3 regions of the Shewanella sp. 10N.286.52.B9 genome follow, and region 3 is predicted to be linked to each of the others. Evidence: predicted binding sites of a transcription regulator. Region 3 holds the regulator's gene; each other region holds the start of a gene.
The links. Region 3 encodes LexA, which represses DNA repair genes until DNA is damaged. Its sites were predicted from a motif close to TACTGTATNNNNATACAGTA; they were not measured.

Region 1 (5,523 bases), on a different contig from region 3:
ACGGCACTGGAGCGTGAACGTATTGCGCGCGATTTACATGACATCATGGGGCACAATTTATCTTCCATTGCACTGAAAGCACAACTCGCCGAAAAACTGGTTGAAGCAGGAAAGCTTGCTGTTGCAAAACAGCATTTACAGGAACTTGCTGATATCGCCAGAAACAGCTTAACTGAAATTCGCCAAACGGTTTCTAATTACAAACATAAAGGCTTACAAGATACGGTCAATCAACTATGCAGTTTATTAAGACAAAAAGAAATTGAAGTACATCTCGAGGGTAAATTACCACCATTAACACCTTTGCAAGAAACTCAACTAGGGCTAATGTTGACAGAATTAGTTAATAATATGCTCAAACATAGCCAAGCCAGTCAATGTGTATGGTGCTTTAACACCTTAGATAAGCAGCTTATTGTTAGCCTAAGTGACAATGCTAACACCAAAGTTATTAAAGAAGGTAATGGCTTAAAAGGCATTAGAGAGCGAGTGAACTTATTGGGCGGCAAGTTTAGTTATCATATTAACGATGGCTACCGTTTTAGCATCAGTTTGCCCCTTGAAGCAGAGCAAGTCAGTGAACCTAAAGTTGACAACGACACGGAACAGCCTTAATGAAGATTTTATTAGCAGAAGATCAAGCCATGGTGCGCGGGGCATTATCAGCCCTACTTACCCTTGCCAAAGATGAACTCGGTGAAGTCGATATCACAGAAGCAGAAGATGGTAACCAAGCCATGGCAATGCTTAAAGAGCAGCATTTTGATTTGCTGCTCAGTGATATTGAAATGCCCGGTCACAGCGGCGTTGAGCTGGCTCAGTGGCTCGCAGCATATCAAGCCGAGGCTGCAACAATGCAACCTAAAACTAAAATCATCATCTTAACCACTTTTGGCCGCGTAGGTTACATCAAAAGAGCACTCAGTTGTGGCGTCGAGGGATTTTTGCTAAAAGATGCGCCATCAGAAAGTCTAGTCAACGCTATTAAACAGGTGATGGCAGGTAAAAAAATTATCGATCCAGAGCTGGCGATCAGCGCCATTGGTGATATTGACCCACTCAATGATAAAGAAAGAAAAGCGCTACGATTAGCCAGTGATGGCTTATCAACCAGTGATATCGCCGCCCAGTTATTTATCGCCGAAGGTACTGTGCGGAATTACCTTTCTGAAGCGATCTCCAAGCTCAATGCCACCAATCGCATAGATGCGGCGCGAATAGCTAAACAAAAAGGCTGGTTATAGAGGCAGTTAAGCCTGATATCTGGATTAATATTGCCTTGTATTAAAACTCTGCTAAGATAAGCCATAACATCTGTATATATTTACAGTACTATCATTGCTAACAAGCATCAGGGCGATAAAGTTGACTGTATAACTCTTTGGATAACTGTCAAAGTTAACCCCAAAGTGAATGACTCACTTTAATCAGCGAGCTTTACAATATCAACAAAGTCTAAGTGATGAAGTCTGTGGTCAACTCAATAGATAAAGGCATGCTAGATTTGCAACCATTGGATCAGGTACCGATTACCGACTTAAAAGGCGTCGCTAAAAAAGCCGCTGAAAAGCTGGCAAAGCTTGGCATTAAGACAGTGCAAGATGTACTGTTTCATTTGCCGTTGCGCTATGAAGACCGCACCCAAATCTATCCCATCAATGCTCTTTATCCCGCGATGTACGCCACAGTTGAAGCTGAAATCATCTCAACCCAAATTGTGCCGGGTCGCAGACGTATGCTGACCTGCAATATTGCCGACGAAAGTGGTTACCTCACATTGCGGTTTTTTAACTTCTCGGTTGCCCAGCGAAATGGCATGCAAAACGGCGCGATAATTCGGGCCTATGGTGAAATCAAGCGCGGCAACCGCCATTTTGAGATAATCCACCCAGAATACAAAATCATTAAAGCTGGCGAAAACCCAGCCCTGAGTGATTCACTGACCCCTATTTATCCTTCGACTGAAGGATTAAAACAAGCCAGTTGGATTAAGCTCACCGAGCAGGCACTAACTATGCTCAATCAAGGTGGCTTAACAGAGTTACTACCACCAGCCCTGCAACCCAACAATATGAGCATTGGTCAGGCATTATCCTTAATCCATCGACCGCCCAATAACATCGCCCAAGCCGATTTAGAGCAAGGCATGCACCCCGCTCAGCAGCGCTTAGTCCAAGAAGAGTTACTGGCCCATAACTTAAGTATGCTGCAATTACGTCAGCGCAATAACCTTGATAAAGCGGTGACTTTACCCGCCACCGGCCAGCTATTAAATCCATTTTTAAAAGCCTTACCTTTTAAGCCAACAGGGGCCCAGCAACGAGTCGTAGCTGATATCGGTATTGATATTGAAAAGCCCACACCTATGATGCGCTTAGTGCAAGGGGATGTGGGCTCGGGTAAAACCTTAGTGGCCGCCTTAGCAGCCCTGCAAGCCATTGAAAATGGTTATCAGGTGGCGATGATGGCACCGACGGAATTATTAGCAGAGCAACACGCAGTCAACTTTGCCGCCTGGTTTGAACCATTAGGGCTAAAAGTGGGCTGGTTAGCAGGCAAGTTAAAAGGCAAAGCCAGAACACAATCATTGGCTGATATCGCCGATGGCAGCGCCAACATGGTAATTGGCACCCATGCTATTTTCCAAGAGCAGGTCAGTTTTAATAAGCTCGCGTTAATCATTATTGATGAACAACACCGTTTTGGGGTCCATCAACGCTTAGGATTACGCGAAAAAGGCGTCAGCCAAGGCTTTCATCCGCATCAATTAATAATGACAGCTACGCCAATTCCGCGCACGTTAGCGATGACGGCTTATGCTGATTTAGAAACCTCTATCATTGATGAGTTACCGCCAGGAAGAACCCCTGTTACCACGGTTGCCATTAGCGATAATCGCCGCGAACAAATCATCGAGCGGGTAAAACAAGCCGCGCTAAATGATAATCGGCAGATTTATTGGGTTTGTACTCTCATTGAAGAATCTGAAGTTCTTGAGTGCCAAGCCGCTGAAGATACCGCTGCAGAATTAAGCCAATTACTACCCGAATTAAAGGTTGGCTTAGTGCACGGACGTATGAAAAGTGCAGAAAAACAGCAAATAATGGCCCAATTTAAGGCGGGTGAACTACATTTATTAGTGGCAACAACGGTTATTGAAGTGGGAGTCGATGTGCCTAATGCCAGTTTAATGATTATTGAAAACCCTGAGCGATTAGGCTTGGCGCAATTGCATCAGTTACGTGGCCGAGTAGGCCGAGGCTCTATTGCCAGCCACTGCGTGTTATTGTACAAAGCACCGTTATCACAAACTGCCACCAAACGTTTAGGAGTACTAAGGGCCAGTAACGATGGCTTTGTTATTGCCCAAAAAGACTTAGAAATAAGAGGCCCAGGTGAAGTACTCGGTACCCGCCAAACCGGCTTGGCAGAAATGAAAATCGCTGATTTAGTCAGGGATCAATATCTGATTGAAAACACACAAAAATTAGCGGCCCATGTTATGCAACAAGTGCCACAAAATGTAGACAGCATTGTTCAACGTTGGTTAGGGGATCGCCAGCAATACGTACAAGCATAAATTATTGTTAACCTTGGCTATTATTACTAGACAAGTGTTGAGATTATTGCAGAATGAAAATAAGGTTTAAGCCTTATATGCCACCAAATGAAAATGTAACAAATTCAATGATATTGGTTCCCTTTCGACGTTTAAAGCTAAGGAATAGACATGCAAGTCAATCAAAATGATAGAGCCACACCGCACTCAAGTCGCGCCAGTGGTAGTAACGCGGGTGTGATTGGTATCACCATTGCGGTTTTACTGGCTGGTGCAGGCTATTTCTACTTCTCGGCCGATAAAGCGCCTGAAGTCGAAGCGCCAATACCTGTGCAACTACCAGAGCCGATGCCTGAACAACCTATTGAACAAGAACCCATTGAAGAAGTGATTGTAGAGGTTATTGAGCCCACCATCATTGAAACACCAGAACCTGAAGTGGTGGTAGAGCCCTTACCTGCACTGACTGAAAGTGATGACTTTGTTGCTCAAAAAACCATTGATATGGCAGATGGTATGACAATTGAGCCACTGATAGTCAAAAAGGATATTGCCCGTCAGTTTGTAGTGTTTGTCGATAATATGGCTCAAGGTGAAGTGATCCGTAAAGCCAGCCCACTGAAAGGCCCTAAAGATAAATTCACCGTAAGTGAAATAACTAACAAAACCTATTTAAACCCTGACAGTTACCATCGTTATGACCTGTACGCCAACATGATGTCAGATATGAATGACGAGCAGTTAATCAACACTTATAAAGAACTCACACCAATATTTGACGAAGCTTTTGCAGAGCTAGGTTATAGCGACATGTCATTTGACGAGCGCATGCAACAAGCCTTTGAGATGATCTTATCAGCGCCGATTATTGAAGACCCGATTGAATTAAGTTCTATCAGTGTCAATTATCAGTTTGTCGACCCTAAACTAGAAGCACTGCCAAATGTGCAAAAATTTATGGTACGTATGGGACCTGAAAATAGCCGTAAAATTAAAACGGCAATTAGAAAACTTCAGCAGCAAATGGCCAACTGATAGAACCGTTATCATTGGGGTTATGATTTGCAATGGCAGGTTCCAATATGCGCAATCTAAATCAATGGCATAAAAAATAGCGACATGAGTGTCGCTATTTTTTTAGATAAAGTATTCAATGCTAATTCAGCTTCACGGCACTGTCTACCCGAATTGATTAGTTAACCCATTAACAATTCAGCATTAACTGCAATAAATTAAATTAGTTAGACTTAATCGCGACTACAACAGATAGTGACATATTAATACTTAAATCATCTTCTGATCTAACACCACAGTATCTTGAGCAAAGCTTAAATCAAGTTAACTTAGCAATGCTAAAATACAGCCCAGTAAAGCTGGCACAAAGCTTATCTTTACAATGCAGCTGTACCTCAAGTTTCACTTTTACCTTACCGCCATCAGCAAGGCTTGCTAATGAAACATCTGGCCAAATAACACTAGCAGTGGGGGCTTCAGTAATGGGCGCGCTATAGCGGATGTGTTCATCTGCTAATACGATATCACCACTAAAACCTTGCAACTTTTGCTGTAACCACATCATCCCCCAGCCCGTTAGGGTAGCCAGGGTATAAATACTGCCAGCAAACATGGTTTGATGCAGGTTAATATTGGGCTCGAGCGGCGCGGTAACTGTGAGTGTTTGCTGCTGAAAACTCAGCGGCTGCACTTGCATAAACTCACTCAAAGGAATGGTTTGATACCAAGTGTTTTGCAGTTCAATAAGTTGCTCTTTAGCCGCCATAATGTGCTCCTTTAAACCTGTAAATTAAAGGTCACAGGACCATCATTAACTAACTCTACCTTCATGTTTGCGCCGAAAGAGCCTGTAGCAGTTGTCACCCCTTGTTCACGACAAAAAGCCACGAAAGCTTCATATAGCTCATTGGCTTGATCTGGAGTCGCAGCGCTGGAGAAGCTTGGACGCA
Region 2 (5,523 bases), on a different contig from region 3:
CCTGTTTAGCAAATTGATAGCGCTTATCTTGGCTGGTTTCTACCACCAACAGCGGTTGTTTTGCTCCCGCAGCCTTAGCAATAACAATGCCTTCTCTAGCTGCTTTGGCAAACACACTCACATCACTGTATTCATTAGTGGCATTAACAACTGGGGCGACAATCAGTCTGCCACCCGCAAGTCCGGGCGCCAGTAACAATGTTGCCGACTGACCAATGCGCTGATCGATTTGTTTCGCATGCTTGGCGAGTATTTTTATTTCATCTTGGGCAATGGCGGCTAAATCGGTGGCGATTACCACTACGGCGTCCCAGCCATGGCCTTCAAAAATGGCTTGATCATCTGCTACATCAACGATATTGACTTGAAACATGGGGCATCCTTTTTAAATAGATTGTTATTATTGCTTGCTAATCAGTAATTTCAGGTGCTGAATCACAAATCATAACGACCAATGGTGGTTAAAGTATATAAGCTTAGCTTTACGATAGAGTTAAAATATATTTACAAAAATTAATTTAATCCAGCCTCTCTACTTGCTCTAGGTCACTACTTAGTAACGACAATATGGTAAACTTCAGCGCATCTATTCCCACATTCATAGCATTTAGGGAGTCTTCGTGACCGCCATTAATCAATTATATCCCCAGCCATTATGGCAATGGTTTGAACAAATTTGTGCGATTCCGCATCCATCCAAGTTTGAACAAGCACTTAGTGAACATATCCAGCAATGGGCTAAATCGAAAGGTTTGCCTGTCGTCGAAGATAAAGTCGGTAACTTGATCATTAAAAAGCCAGCGTATGCTGGAATGGAAGAACGCAAGACTGTGGTATTACAAGCCCACATTGATATGGTTCCACAAAAAAATGCCGATAAAGTGCATGATTTTGAAAAAGATCCTATTGAAGCCTATGTAGATGGCGAATGGCTAAAAGCCAAGGGCACCACCTTAGGTGCTGATAACGGTATTGGTATGGCTTCAGCGTTAGCAATTCTTGGCGCTGACAACATTAAACATGGTCCATTAGAAGTGCTGCTTACCATTGATGAAGAAGCGGGCATGACTGGCGCTTTCGGCCTTGAAGCTGGTTACCTTGATGCTGATATTTTAATTAATACTGACTCAGAGCAAGAAGGCGAAATCTACATGGGTTGCGCTGGCGGTGTTGATGCACAGCTAAGCGTTCCTATGTCATGGCAAGCACCTGAGCAAAGCAATGCCAGCTTTAGCTTAACCCTTTCAGGTTTAAAGGGCGGCCATTCAGGCGTCAACATTCATTTAGGTCGCGGCAATGCCAATAAATTATTAGCCCGTTTCTTATTTAGTTATGGTGATGATTTACAAATTGAATTAGTTAACTTCACTGGCGGCTCTTTACGTAATGCTATCCCCCGTGAAGCTAGCATCAACTTTATGCTGCCAAGCGAAAATAAAGCCAAGCTTGAGCAAGCCATTGCTCAATATCAAGCGATTGTTCGTGAAGAGCTGGCAATTGCTGACCCTGACATGTTGCTAACACTTGCAGCCATTGACGCTCCAGCAAAAGTCATGAGTGAAGATGCGCAAAATACCTTAATCGATTTACTGCACGCCTGCCCTAACGGCGTAATGCGTATGAGCGATGAAGTTGAAGGTGTGACTGAAACATCGCTTAACGTCGGAGTGATTAACACTGACAACGAATCTGTTGAAGTGCTATGTCTTATCCGCTCATTGATTGACTCAGGCCGAGTGCAAATTGAAACGCAATTAACGGCATTAGCAAACCTTTCAGGTGCTAGCATTGATCTATCAGGCGCTTACCCTGGTTGGAAGCCTGATAATAGCTCACCAGTGATGGCCATTGTCCGTGAAACGTATAATGATATTTATAAGAAAGACCCGACGATTATGGTTATCCATGCCGGTCTTGAATGTGGACTATTTAAAGAACCATACCCAACCATGGATATGGTCTCTATTGGCCCAACCATTCGTTTCCCACATAGCCCTGACGAAATGGTGAACATCACCACTGTTGGCCAATATTGGGAACTACTGCTTGCGGTACTAGAGCGTATTCCAGCAAAAGGCTGAGCTTTAACTCTCTATTAAATTACGCACTTAATAAAAAGGCTGCTCTATTCTTGATATAAGAAAAGGCAGCCTTTTTGTTTCTAGCGATAATCACTAGAACTGCAAATCTAATTGCTCGCTATTATCATCTGTAACCACTTCTGGCTGGCTATTATCAGCTAAACCAACACTGACACCGATTAATCTTATACCTCGGCCATTGGCCCGCTCTAGTGCTTGAGTTAACAATGTCTGGAATAAGTTAAGCGACATTTCATCACTGCGATGCTCAATGGTAGTTTGCTTGAAATCGTTAAATTTAAGTTTTACTACCTGTTTATGAATTTGCCGGTCTTTAGCACTGCGATGCACCCGGCTAATAAGCTCTTGGATTAACTGCGGCATGACATTGCTGCATTGCTCTATAGTAAAAATATCTTGGGCTAAGGTGGTCTCAACCCCAACCGACTTTCTGATACGATTTGGGCTTATTTGACGTGTATCGATACCTTGAGTGCGCTCAATTAACACGCGGCCAAATTTACCAAAACCGCTGATGAGCTTGTCACTCGGGTAGCGCTGCACGTCTTCACAGGTTTCAAGCCCGAGCGCTGCAAGCTTAGCCGAGGTTACTTTTCCCACCCCAGGGATTTTACTTAAGGATAATGATTTTATAAACGAAGGGATCTCAGCAGGCGTGATCACATATTGACCATTAGGCTTATTTAAGTCAGAAGCTATTTTAGCTAAAAACTTAATCGGTGCGACTCCCGCGGAAGCAGTAAGCCCGGTTACCGTAAAGATTTCAGCTCTGATCTGCTCAGCAATTAAGGTGGCGCTACCTTTACATGCATCACAATCAGTAACATCAAGATACGCCTCGTCCAATGATAACGGCTCAACTAATTCTGTATAACGATGGAATATTTCACGGATTTGCAGCGAAACCGCTTTGTAAACCTCCATCCTGCCTGGCACCAATATCAAATCTGGGCAGAGTTTTAATGCCTGATAACTCGACATAGCAGAACGAACGCCATATTTACGCGCCTCATAACTACAGGTACTGATAACACCACGGCGATCGCTGCGCCCACCTACAGCAATAGGTTTACCACGCAATTGTGGAAAATCACGCATTTCAACTGCGGCATAATAGCAATCCATATCAATGTGGATAATTTTACGCATGGCGTTTTCATAAAGAAGTCACTGAATGACATTATGATACTGTATATAAAAACAGTGTTCAAATTAAACCTTTATCACCAGTCGCGTTGAAAGCTTCAAATTACAAAATAGCGCTAATTTGCAATACAAATAAATAACAGTAAGAACACTAAACATCAGACGACACAAAAACAAAATCAACATTACATGATACAAATCACTAACTTTTTTATGAGCTTAGGGTATATTTTGATTTATAAGCAGGTACAATCAAACAAAAATAATAATACAATTAGGTGAGTTATGAACAAGTTTGGCTTTAAAGCGAGTTTACTATTTGCGTTAACAATTCTATTAGCTTTCGCCTTGATCATTAGCGGGCTGGTCACTCACCAATTATTAAAACAACAAATAACAGACAAGCTGACAACCGACATCCACCACCAAATAAAAACCAAAGTCAGTGAAATAGAAAACTCATTTAATCGCACCACTTCCGCGGTAACTGAACTCGCGAGTCTATACCGTCATAACAATGTGGATGCCGGCCATGTCGCCATGACTCAATACACAGCGAAATTAGGTGGCGTCTCTAAAGTCATTATGGGGTTTGATGATGGCCAATCCTTTGCCTCTATTGCTTCAGAGTCTTTTCCTGACGGCGTCGGTGTAGTCGATAAATATGATCCCCGCACTCGTCCTTGGTACCAAAACGGCAAACAAAAAAATACCTTGTCCCTCAGCGAAGTGTTTTTTACCCGTACAGACGGTATACCTATGGTCGGGGTTATGCACCCAATTGATGGCGGGATCATCATGGCGGATTTACGTTTTGACTACTTGCAACTGCAACTACAAGCATTAGCAGATATTGAAGGTGCCACTGGCTTTATTATTGATAAAAATGGCTTAGTGTTAGCCTCTAATTCAGCCTTAACTAATCAAAAAGACAATATCAGCAGCAATAGCCAACTAAGCGAGATCTATCAAAGTATTCTCGGTCAGGATAGCTCATGGGCGCTCAGTGATATAAATGACGTTAGCACGATTATTGCTAGTCAAAAAATCCCTTTAATTGATAACAACCAATGGTATGTGATTGTCACCCTCGATGAAGCAACAGCTTTCGCACCGCTTGTTAATGCCACATTAAAACTCAGCGGCATCATATTATTGGTACTTGGCTTATCTGTTGTGGCGTTATTAATACTACTGAATAAGCTCTATCAACCGATTAATGAACTACGTGACTTAGTCACTGGCTTATCTCAAGGTAATGGTGATTTAACCCGTCGTTTGGAAGTCAAAAATGATGACGATATCGGAAAAATTTCCCTCGGAATTAACGCCTTTATTTCACAACTACAAACGATGTTGTTAGCCATCAATAAATCGACAATTAAATTATCTACCGGTATTGATAAGCTGCAGCACTATAGCCAAAACAGCGAACAAATTTTGACAGCCCATACCAATGAAACAACCCAAATTGTGACCGCCATTGAAGAGCTATCAAATACCGCTGTCACTGTGGTTGAGAATACCGAAACCGCAGCCAAGCATACTAATGAGGCTAATATTACTGGCGAGCAATCACTGAAGACCATTAACTTAACCCAAGTGGGTATCCAAGGTTTAGCTGCTGAAATCCATCAAACTGCTGGTAATGTCGAGCACATGAATAATGAAACCAGCAGTATTCAAAGCATTGTTGATGTGATTGGGAGTATTGCAGAGCAAACCAACCTGTTAGCGCTTAATGCCTCGATTGAAGCTGCAAGGGCCGGAGAGCAAGGGCGTGGTTTTGCTGTGGTTGCAGATGAAGTGCGCGCCCTTGCCAGTCGCACCCAAACAAGTACCAGTGAAATTGAAATCGCGCTGGCAAAATTAAAAGCTGAAGCCACTGCGGTGGTGGCGGCCATTGGCAGTACTGAACGAGCCTGCTCAGACACGGTTACTGAGGTCAGTAATACTTCTGATAATTTACAAACCATGAGTACTATTGTTGCTCAAATCAATGCCCTCAATAGCCAGATATCCACTTCAGCAAATGAGCAAAATATTGTTATTCAGGAAATTAATCGAAGCATGCACCAAATTCACGATATGGTTGAAACCTTAAATGATGAAGGCATTATGCAGCGAAATGAAACGGATAATATTGCCACAATCAATGTGGAGCTAACCAATATGATTAATCAGTTCAAACTATAGCGTTACCAATTTATAACGCTTAAAAATCCCATAAAAAAAGCCTAACTCAGTTAGGCTTTTGTTTTGTAGCAAACTCAAT
Region 3 (5,523 bases):
CATTGCTCAACTAGGTCATGAGCTGAGCCCTCAGCCACCGACGCATACTCAGTATAAGGAACATCCTTTAAGATTTTCAGGTAGAGGTCTAGCTGGGTTTCAAGCTCACTGCGCTGCAGGGCGTTTTGCTCTGAAGCCAGCAGCGCCATACTTGCTAATGTCACCGAACTCGCTGCGGCGGCGCCATTGATGTTAGTCATCACTTTATTGGCCAATACATTTACTGCTGGCGTTAACCATGATGGCTTTTGATCCGGATCTTGAGCAATTTCTTCACGCCAATTTGGCGATTGTTGATTTAAAAATTGCTGCACATTGATTGGCTCGCCAAAGTTAACGTAACCTTGGCCAAAGTTGCCTAATTTACGCAGCGCACCAAAGACCTGCCACACTGATTCTTTTTGCTTTTTCTTACCGCTTAACTCTTTATGATAGGTGGACACTTCCATCACATGATCATAACCAAGATAAACTGGCACTAAGGTTACTGGGCGTTCAATGCCCCGCAGTACACAGTTAACTGTCATCGCTAACATGCCGGTCTTAGGCGCTAATAAACGACCGGTACGAGAACGACCACCTTCGGTGAAGTATTCAACCGAATAGCCTTTAGCAAATAACTGATCTAAATACTCACGAAACACTGCGGTATAAAGTTTATTACCGTTAAAGCTACGACGAATAAAGAAAGCACCACCACGGCGGAACATAGGGCCTGCTGGCCAAAAGTTTAAATTAATACCGGCGGCAATATGCGGCGGCACCATGCCTTGGTAATACAAAATATACGACAGCAGTAGGTAATCCATGTGGCTACGATGGCAAGGCACATAGACAATTTCATGACCATCATGATGCAGCTTACGCACTTTTTCAGCGCTTTTAATGCTAATACCGCTGTATAACTTATTCCACAACCAAGTAAGAAAGCGCTCAGCAATACGCACTAAGCTGTCTGAGTAATCCGCTGCAATTTCATCTAAATACTGAATAGCTTTTTCGCGGGCTTTGTCTTCAGGAATTTTTTTATTAAGCGCTTCTTCTTTTATCGCTTGAGCAATGGCATCAGACTTTAATAATGAGTTGAACATTGCCTGACGATTTGGCAGTTGTGGGCCTGTCATCACTTTACGTTGGCGTCTAAAGTGCACTCGCGCCACACGGATAAGTTTATGCGCAATACTGACATCTGTGCCGTGTTCATCAGCCATATAACGTAGCGACATAGCATTTGAAAATTGAATAAAGCTATGGCGACCTAAGAACAAAATCATCAACCATTTACGTAACCAGGTCGGGTTTTCACGCTCAAATACGGCTGCGGTCATGGTGTCATCTTCTTTACCAGGGATACGTCCCCAATACAGACTCACTGGCACCAATTGAATATCAAGTTGATCATTTTTTTTATGTAAGGCTAATAAGCTGGTGAAGTTATCAACAAATTTTTCGCCACTTAAACGCTTGCCAAATAGAGGCTTACGACCTTCAATACACACAATTCTAGGGGTATTTAAGCCATCAACGTCTAGTCGCTCATAAGGGCTCGGTAAGCCATATTTGGCGGTCACTTCATTTAATGCCGCAATATCACTGAGTGATTCTGTCTTCATCACATAGACCACTGGTTTATCTGGGTCTAAGTTCAGATCGGCAAAGGGATCTTCAGGCACAACAACCGTGTGCACCATCAGTTTTTGAATCCAACGTAATGATTTTGCTATGATTGAGTCAGGTTTTAACATGAGTGTTCGCATATTCAACATCAATTAATTGGCCATAGAATACCAGATAATGGTTCAGTTTCACTAACAAGGGTCTATACAGAGAATATTTGTTCAGTAAAAATAGCCATATCCGAATAACAACCAACCTATTTTCAATCAACACTACTGTATAAATATACTGTTTAAACAAACGATGTGAGAAATAGCCAATTTCATCGGTTTAAAAAGCTGACTTACCTTCATTAACTAAATAATTAAATTACATATACTTAACCGTGCCCCCATATATAGCCAACAAGAATTAGATGATAATAGTTAAATTAATTTGGTTAATACTTGCGCGACCACCGATACTGTATATAATGACAGTCACTGTATAAAAAAACAGGAATCAATATGAGACCTTTAACGCCACGCCAAGCTGAAATATTAGAGCTAATTAAATGTAATATCGCCGAAACAGGTATGCCGCCAACTCGTGCAGAAATTGCAACTCGATTAGGCTTCAAAAGCGCCAATGCCGCTGAAGAACACTTAAAAGCACTGGCAAAAAAAGGCTGTATTGAAATTATTCCTGGTACCTCTCGCGGGATCCGCATGGTGCAGGTGGAGGAGGAAGTTGAAGCAGGCTTACCACTTATCGGCCAAGTTGCTGCAGGTGAACCTATCCTTGCTCAAGAGCATGTTGAACAGTATTTCCAAGTTGACCCAGAAATGTTTAAGCCCAATGCTAATTTCTTACTACGCGTTCGTGGCGACAGTATGAAAGACATTGGTATTTTAGAGGGCGACTTATTAGCAGTGCATAAAATGCAAACTGCCACCAATGGTCAAGTTGTAGTGGCACGTCTTGAAGACGATGTAACCGTGAAAAGATTTGAAAAGAAAGGCAATATTATTTATTTACATGCTGAAAATGCAGAATATGAGCCGATTAAAGTTGATTTAAGTTGCCAAAACCTAACGATTGAAGGGCTTGCTGTTGGCGTTATTCGTAATGGAGGTTGGTTATGAACACATTAATAGGCAATGCACCGCGTCACCCTGGATTATGGGTAGATATGGCATCTGATCCCTTACCCACTAAACAAGGGATTGAAACCAAGCGCACCCAAAACCAAGGCTTAACTGAATTGACTCAATTATGCAGTCAGTTAGCCATTTTAAGTCAGCAAGGCCGTTGGATTGTACTGATTAATCCGCCGCATATCGGTTATAAGCAAATTCTTGCTAATGCCAATGTTCGTATGGACAGAGTATTGTTAGTTCACACCAAAGATGAAGTCGAAACCCTGTGGGCGATGGAAAAAGCGCTCACTAACGGTACTTCAAGTGCAGTAATTACTTGGACACCACCATTAGATGCCCGCGACAATCGCCGCATTCAATTGGTTGCCAAAAATGCCTTAGCCCAAGGGCTTATCATTGAAGATGTAAATACTCACTTACCTGAAGGCGACCCATTAACGCAAACTTTAGCAGTACCGACTCGGGTAAACCTTACCTCGTTTCACTAGTAAAATATGACTAAAAAAGCCCTTCACTACGCTGAGGGGCTTTTTTTTGCACTTTTTTCAGCAAATTAGATGATAAAGTGATCTTGATCAATATTTAATCTCCAAGTAATGTAGTTAACAAGGTAGTAACAATTTATCGTACTGCCGAGAATAAATGTCAAAAAGATACAAACGCTATTAAAAGATTGAGCTGGTACCGTGCGGTATAGAAAGCCTTGAATGTAAAGCGTCAAATATAATTGATAAGTTCAGTATTAGGTACAAGTGTGGCACCGTAACGTAATAACATAATTGAGTTTTCAAGCTCAAAGCCACCGTGTACTTTGAAATGATCAAACTTTTTCGGGTATGAAAAGTTTGCATAGAGCAGAGTATTACTGTGTGGCTTTTCTTTGTAATTGCAATTCGCAATTAGCAGAGGAGTAGTCTTGTGAAGCGATTGTTGTACGGATTAATGGTGGCGTTGCTTGCAACCCCACTCACAGCGGCAGAGATGCCCTTAAACATGACTCAAGGTGTAACAGAGATCAGTGGCCAGGTTTACGACCTGCATATGATTATTTTGTATATCTGTTGCGCCATTGGTGTCGTGGTCTTTGGGATCATGATTTATTCCATGATCTATCACAGAAAATCTAAGGGTGCAGTTGCAGCCGACTTTCATGACAGTACCAAGGTTGAAATAGCTTGGACAGTATTGCCATTTCTAATCCTAATTGGCATGGCAATCCCAGCAACAAAAACGCTGATTGCTATGGAAGATCCCAGCGATGCTGAACTGACAGTCAAAGTGACGGGCTCTCAATGGAAATGGCATTACAGCTATTTCAATGAAGATGTCGAGTTTTTCAGTTTATTATCTACCCCAGCAGACCAAATTACTGGCACCGCAGATAAAACCGACACCTATCTTTTAGAGGTCGATAAGCCGCTGGTTTTACCAATAAATCGTAAAGTACGTTTTTTAATGACCTCGGATGACGTTATCCACTCTTGGTGGGTACCAGCATTTGCCGTTAAAAAAGATGCAAATCCTGGTTTCATCAATGAAGCTTGGACTAAAATCGATAAAATAGGTACTTATCGAGGCCAATGTGCCGAACTATGCGGTAAAGATCATGGCTTTATGCCTATTGTTGTTGAAGCCGTTTCTGAAGCAGACTTTGACCAATGGCTAATCGACCAAAAGCAATTTGCTGCTGATGCTAAAGCCGCTGCACAAGCCTCACTGAGCCAAACCCTTAGCTATGACGAGTTAATGGCCCAAGGCGAACAAATCTACATGGGTCGCTGCGCGGCTTGCCACCAACCTAATGGTGCTGGTTTACCTGGCGTCTTCCCTTCCCTAATTGGCAGTCCAATGATTAAAGGCCCAGTGTCTGGCCATATCGATATTGTCGTTAATGGTAAGCCTGGCACTGCGATGCAAGCGTTTGCCAAGCAGCTAACGGCAACTGAAATTGCTGCAGTAGTCACTTATGAGCGTAATGCTTGGGGTAATGACTCTGGCGATACCGTGCAAGCGGCTGATGTGAGTGGCAATGGGACAAATTCTAGCGCTACACCAACCACTGCTGACGCTCCTAGTGCAGGCACTTCTACCGCAGACACGTCAACGCCTGTGACTTTACCAGCAAGCTTACCTACAGCTGAACAACTTGAAGACACTGCAACACAAGCTGTGACTGAAGCGGCAACACAAGCAGCAGAAGTTAAAGCTGTGGTATTGGATGACTTGACGATGGATGAGTTAATGACCATGGGCGAGCAAGTCTATATGACTAGCTGCGCTGCATGTCACCAAGCTGCTGGTACTGGCTTACCTGGCGCGTTCCCTTCATTAGTAGGCAGCCCACTCATCGTCGGTCCAGTGACGGATCATCTTAATATTGTCATCAATGGTAAACCTGGCACGGCAATGCAAGCATTTAACTCGCTACTTACGCCACAACAGCTTGCTGCAGTGGTGACTTATGAGCGAAATGCCTGGGGTAATAACTCTGGCGATGCAGTTCAGGCTGCTGATGTTGTTGGTCACGGAAAGTAAGGGATTAAAATGAGCACAATTACACAAGATTCACCAGCCGCTCACGACGATCACCATGATGACCATCATCATGGGGCGCCAAAAGGCATTATGCGCTGGGTTTTAACCACTAACCATAAAGATATTGGTTCAATGTATCTGTGGTTTAGTTTCATTATGTTTTTAACCGGCGGCGCAATGGCCATGGTCATTCGTGCTGAGTTATTCCAACCCGGTTTACAGTTAGTTGAAC

Region 1: recG (ATP-dependent DNA helicase RecG) is a predicted target of LexA. The motif match lies at 1,313-1,332, and genes of this name have one in related genera.
Region 2: dinB (DNA polymerase IV) is a predicted target of LexA. The motif match lies at 3,289-3,308, and genes of this name have one in related genera.

Annotation. Positions count from the first base shown of each region.
Region 1 is NZ_MCTY01000114.1:23,170-28,692, reverse strand. It holds gene BCU91_RS07250 (sensor histidine kinase) at 1-615, shown strand, start outside; gene BCU91_RS07245 (response regulator transcription factor) at 615-1,244, shown strand; gene recG (ATP-dependent DNA helicase RecG) at 1,505-3,580, shown strand; gene BCU91_RS07235 (DUF3014 domain-containing protein) at 3,731-4,594, shown strand; gene BCU91_RS07230 (thioesterase domain-containing protein) at 4,893-5,339, opposite strand; gene dtd (D-aminoacyl-tRNA deacylase) at 5,351-5,523, opposite strand, start outside.
Region 2 is NZ_MCTY01000036.1:21,402-26,924, reverse strand. It holds gene BCU91_RS03095 (peptidase M17) at 1-373, opposite strand, end outside; gene BCU91_RS03090 (aminoacyl-histidine dipeptidase) at 621-2,081, shown strand; gene dinB (DNA polymerase IV) at 2,175-3,251, opposite strand; gene BCU91_RS03080 (methyl-accepting chemotaxis protein) at 3,534-5,444, shown strand.
Region 3 is NZ_MCTY01000198.1:32,050-37,572, reverse strand. It holds gene plsB (glycerol-3-phosphate 1-O-acyltransferase PlsB) at 1-1,745, opposite strand, end outside; gene lexA (transcriptional repressor LexA) at 2,124-2,741, shown strand; gene BCU91_RS15625 (SulA-like leucine-rich domain-containing protein) at 2,738-3,244, shown strand; gene coxB (cytochrome c oxidase subunit II) at 3,675-5,291, shown strand; gene ctaD (cytochrome c oxidase subunit I) at 5,301-5,523, shown strand, end outside.